One region of the Pseudoxanthomonas sp. X-1 genome, then DNA from elsewhere that is predicted to be linked to it. Evidence: riboswitches for the same ligand, from Rfam matches in the RefSeq annotation. Region 1 holds a riboswitch; the other holds the start of a gene.
The links. A riboswitch is a leader RNA that binds a small molecule or an ion and turns the genes downstream of it on or off. The one in region 1 is predicted to bind cobalamin.
Positions count from the first base shown of each region.

Region 1 (2,383 bases):
CCTGATCGTGGAGGACCGCGAGGACGTGGCCGCGGTGGCGCAGATGTTCCTGGAAGCCGTCGGCTACCAGACCGACGTGGCCAGCAACGCGACCCAGGCGCTGGAACTGATCAGGGCCGGCGGATCGTACGACCTGCTGTTCACCGACCTGATCATGCCCGGCGACATGAATGGCGTGGTCCTGGCCCACGAAGTGCAGCGACGCAGCCCCGCGACCAAGGTCATCCTCACCACCGGCTACGCCGAGAACACGCTGGCGCGCAGCGACGCGGAGGGCGCGCAGTTCGACGTGATCAACAAGCCCTACACCCAGCGCGACCTGCTCAAGCTGGTCCGTCAGGTGCTGGACGGCCCGACCGGCGTGGGCTGAGCCGCGGCAACGAACGGTCCGCCTGCAGGCACGACGACAAGGCCCCGCGAGGGGCCTTTGTCGTTCCTGCTGGCCCGAGCCGTGTCGCCTTGACGCGCCCGGCTACCGGCGCGTAAGGTGCGCTCGTCGTGGTTCCATCGCTTCATCCACATGAAGCGATGGATTAAACGGGAATCCGGTGAAGGCGCGCCGTGTGCGCGTCCATTCCGGAGCTGCCCCGCAGCGGTAACTGGAAACGAACCCGTCATCTGCACTGGGGCCTGTCCCTGGGAAGCGACGGCTAGGTCCAGGGCCCGGGAACGCGTGGGGAGGAACAGGGATGCGTGACAAGCGGATGGTTCCGGCTTGACTCGTCCCCGTTCTCTCCCCTCGTTTCCCGCCCCAAGTCCATGAGCCCGAAGACCGGCCCCGGCCGGAGGACCCGCCAACGGGTCTTCCGCTTCGACCTGGCACCGCTCGCGGGAGCGGCACGGGCGCGTGATGCGGCGGGCGCAAGGCCCGGTGCCGCGTGCGTGCGCGTGTGGAGGTTTCCGCGCACGGGGCCGGTTCGCCCGCGGGGGGCGAAGGTCGCTGGCATGGCACGTCGCAGCCGCAGGGCCGTGAGGCGTGGCGTGCGGTTCCTTCGTTCCTCAATGCCCACACGCAATGAGGATCCATCAATGACCAGCGTCACCAACCTCGGCTTTCCGCGCATCGGACCACGCCGCGAACTCAAGCACGCCCTGGAGCGCTACTGGAAGGGCGAGGACAGCGCCGACACGCTGCAGGCCACCGCCGCGGCCCTGCGCGCGCAGCACTGGCAGCTGCAGCGGCGGGCCGGCGCCGACGTGCTGCCCAGCAACGACTTCTCGCTCTACGACCATGTGCTGGACACGGCGTTCCTGTTCGACGCCCTCCCGCAGCGCTATCGCGCCCTGGCCGATGCCGACCCGCTGGCCGGCTACTTCGCCATGGCGCGCGGCGTGCAGACCGGCGGCATCGACCTGCGCGCGCTGGAGATGACCAAGTGGTTCGACACCAACTACCACTACATCGTCCCGGAACTGCACGCCGGCCAGGACTTCGCCCTGCGCGGCGACAAGCCCGTGGCGCAGTTCCTCGAAGCCAAAGCCGCCAGCTTCGACACGCGGCCGGTGCTGCTGGGGCCGGTGAGCTTCCTGCTGCTGTCCAAGACCACCGATGGCAGCGACCGGCTGGCGCTGCTCGAGCGCCTGCTGCCGGTGTACGCGCAGCTGCTCGAACGCCTGCATGCCGCGGGCGCGGCCTGGGTGCAGATCGACGAACCCACGCTGGTGCTGGACCTGGACGAGGCGGCCAGGGCGGCCTTCGCCCGGGCCTATGCGTTTCTGGCCCAGGCGCCGCGCTCCAGGCTGCTGCTGACCACCTACTTCGGCGCGCTGGGCGACAACCTGGACCTGGTCGCGCGGCTGCAGGTCGAGGGCCTGCACGTGGACCTGGTGCGTGCGCCGGAACAGCTCGACGCGGTGCTGCAGGCCTGGCCCAAGGGCCGCGTGCTCTCGGCTGGCCTGGTCAACGGGCGCAATGTCTGGCGCACCAACCTGGACAACGCGCTGACGCTGGCGCGCTATGCGCAAGGGCACGTCGGCGCGGACAACCTGTGGCTGGCGCCGTCGTGCGCGCTGCTGCACGTGCCGGTGGACCTGGAGCAGGAGAAGGCGCTCGACGCCGAACTCAAATCCTGGCTGTCCTTCGCCCGGCAGAAGCTGGGCGAGCTGCGCGTGCTGGCCGACGCGCTGGACGGACGCGAAGGCGCGGAAGGCCGGCTGGCGCAGCAGCGCGCCCGCCTGGAATCGCGCCGTCAGTCGGCGCGCGTGCATCGGCCCGAGGTGGCCCGGCGCCTGGCCACGCTGAGCGAGGCCGACAGCCGGCGCGCCTCGCCCTACGCCCAGCGCCGCGTGCTGCAGGAGCAGGCGTTCGCGCTGCCCGTGTACCCGACCACCACCATCGGCTCGTTCCCGCAGACCCGGCAGGTGCGCCAGGCACGCGCCCAGC
Region 1 covers NZ_CP083376.1:4,287,707-4,290,089, reverse strand. Annotated here, with positions in the region: gene LAJ50_RS19170 (histidine kinase famiy protein) at 1-370, shown strand, start outside; cobalamin riboswitch at 483-796, shown strand; gene metE (5-methyltetrahydropteroyltriglutamate--homocysteine S-methyltransferase) at 1,030-2,383, shown strand, end outside.

Region 2 (2,383 bases), 1.0 Mb from region 1:
TTGAAGCCGTTGCCGAAGCCGAAGCCATAGCCCAGGCTGCCGGTGGTGTGCGAGCCGAACTGTTCGTTGTCGTCGTTGCGCACCGAGGCCTGCAGCGCGTGCGCGCCGAAGCTGCCCTGGTACTCGGCGAACACGCCGGTGTTGTCGCGCGCGTCGATGTCGTAAGGCGTGGTGCTGGTGACGCGGTCGTTCAGCCAGTCCACGCCCAGGGTGAAGGTCTGGCCTTCGGCGAAGCGGTAGTCGCCCTGCGCCGAGGCGGTGTCGCGGCGGGTGTCGAAGGTGCTGACGAAGCTGCGCGTGCCGGTATCGGCATCGGCGAAGTAGTTGTCGGCCTCATCGTCGTTGCGGCCGGCCTGCACGGTCAGCTGGAACGCTTCGTTCGGGTTCCATCGCAGCTTGCCGCCGGCCACGCGCTGCAGGCTCTTGGCCTCGTTGCCGCCGAACAGGGTGCCGTCGTATTCGTTGTAGCTGTCGGCGTTGAGGAAGTTGCCCTCCAGCGCCAGCGTGTCGGTGACGTCGATGCCGGCGCGCAGGCCGAAGGAGGTGTTGCGGTAGCCGTCGCGGTCCGGCTCGTCGGCATAGCAGCCGGCGCCGAAGGGGTGGGCCGCATCGCCGGCGGTGCCACGGCAGGCGTTGATGCCGTCGGTGTCCTGGTAGCCGCCGTTGGCCGACAGCCAGCCGCGTTCGCCGCGGTAGCTGAAGCCGGCGCTGTGGTCGCGCAGACCATGGCTGCCGAAGCCGGCCTGGGCGTAGGTGGTCAGGCCCTTGCCGCCGCCGCGGGTGAAGATCTGGATGACGCCGCCGATGGCCTCCGAGCCGTAGAGGCTCGAGCGCGGGCCGCGCACGATCTCGATGCGCTCGATCTGCGAGACCGGCAGGTCCTGGAACGCGGCCAGCCCGGCGGTGACCGAGCCGATGCGCACGCCGTCCACCAGCACCAGCACGTGGTCCGATTCGCTGCCGCGCAGGAACACGCTGGTCAGCTTGCCCGGCCCGCCCTGGTTGGCGATGTTGACGCCGGCGCGGCCGGCCAGCAGCTCGGGCAGCGAGGTGGCCTGGCTGCGCTCGATCTCCTCGCGCGAGATGACCTGCACCGGCACCAGGCTGTCCTGGACGGCGACTTCGGTGCGCGTGGCGGTGACGCTGACCTGGTCCAGATCGGTCGCATCGTCGGCGGGCCGCGCGGCGGCGGTGGCGGAAAGGCCCAGGCCGATGGCCAGGCTGAGCAGGGTGGTCTTCATGGTGGGGAACTCCGTCGCGCGCCCCGCGCGCTTGCAAGGCAGGAAAGTCGCGGCGACGGAAGGAGCACAGGCGGACAGCGCGCACGGACAGGTGAGCGCGGCACGCGCGACGCCCTCCGCATCGCAACCGGTGATGGGTTCGCTACGAACCCGTGCCTGCAGGCCGGTCTCCGGGCTTGCGAGCTGGAAGGAGGTCCTTCCGCCGTCGCGCCTTCCCGCGTGCGTCGATGCACGCAGTGGCCGATGCGTTGGCATGGCTCGCTTACCGTTGCGGGGGCAGCGCCGGATTCGTCCCGTGGCGGGGCTCACCGGCTTCCCGTTTCAACCTGGGCACGCGATGGATGCGCGGCAGGTCACCTGAAAGCGGCGCGGATTGTACGCGATACGGCGCCGCGCGCGGCGCTCAGTCGCCGTCGCGGCCGGGGCTGTCGAGGAAATCGAACGCCGGCGCGGCACCGCCTTCCTCATCGTGGCGCGTGGTGGTCACCGGCGCGGCGGCGGGCCGGCCGCGCGGGGCGGGAAGCGCGGCGATGGCCGCCTCGGCCTCGGCGACCATCTGTTGGCGGCGCGCTTCGGGCACCTCCTGCCAGTGGCAGCCCAGCAGCGCGCCTTCCAGTGCATAGAGCAGGTTGAGGCTGGGGCGGAAGCCGGCGCGCTTGATCCGCATGAAGGCGTCCACCGGACCCGCCGCGCGCAGGTCCTCCTCGGTGCGCAGGCCGACCTGGCGCAGCCACGCGGCGGACTTGGGCCCGATGTTGCGCAGCTGCGTGGTGCTCACGCCAGGGCGTCCACGAAGGCCGCGGCGATGGCTTCCAGACCGCGCTGGTCGTCCTCGTCGAAGCGGCCCACCTGCGGGCTGTCGATGTCCAGCACGCCGATGAGGACATCGTCCTTCACCAGCGGCACCACCAGTTCCGAACGCGAGGCGGCGTCGCAGGCGATATGGCCCGGGAAGGCTTCCACGTCGTACACGCGCTGGGTCTGGCGGGTGCTGGCCGCCGCGCCGCACACGCCCTTGTCCAGGGCGATGCGCACGCAGGCCGGCAGGCCCTGGAACGGCCCGACCACCAGCTCTTTGCCGTCGAAGAAATAAAACCCGGCCCAGTTGAAGCCGGACAGTGCGTGGTAGAGCAGGGCGGCGA
Region 2 covers NZ_CP083376.1:807,137-809,519, forward strand. Annotated here, with positions in the region: gene btuB (TonB-dependent vitamin B12 receptor) at 1-1,241, opposite strand, end outside; cobalamin riboswitch at 1,385-1,617, opposite strand; gene LAJ50_RS03680 (TfoX/Sxy family protein) at 1,645-2,019, opposite strand; gene LAJ50_RS03685 (GAF domain-containing protein) at 2,016-2,383, opposite strand, start outside.
Region 2: another riboswitch for cobalamin. It lies ahead of btuB (TonB-dependent vitamin B12 receptor); the one in region 1 lies ahead of metE (5-methyltetrahydropteroyltriglutamate--homocysteine S-methyltransferase).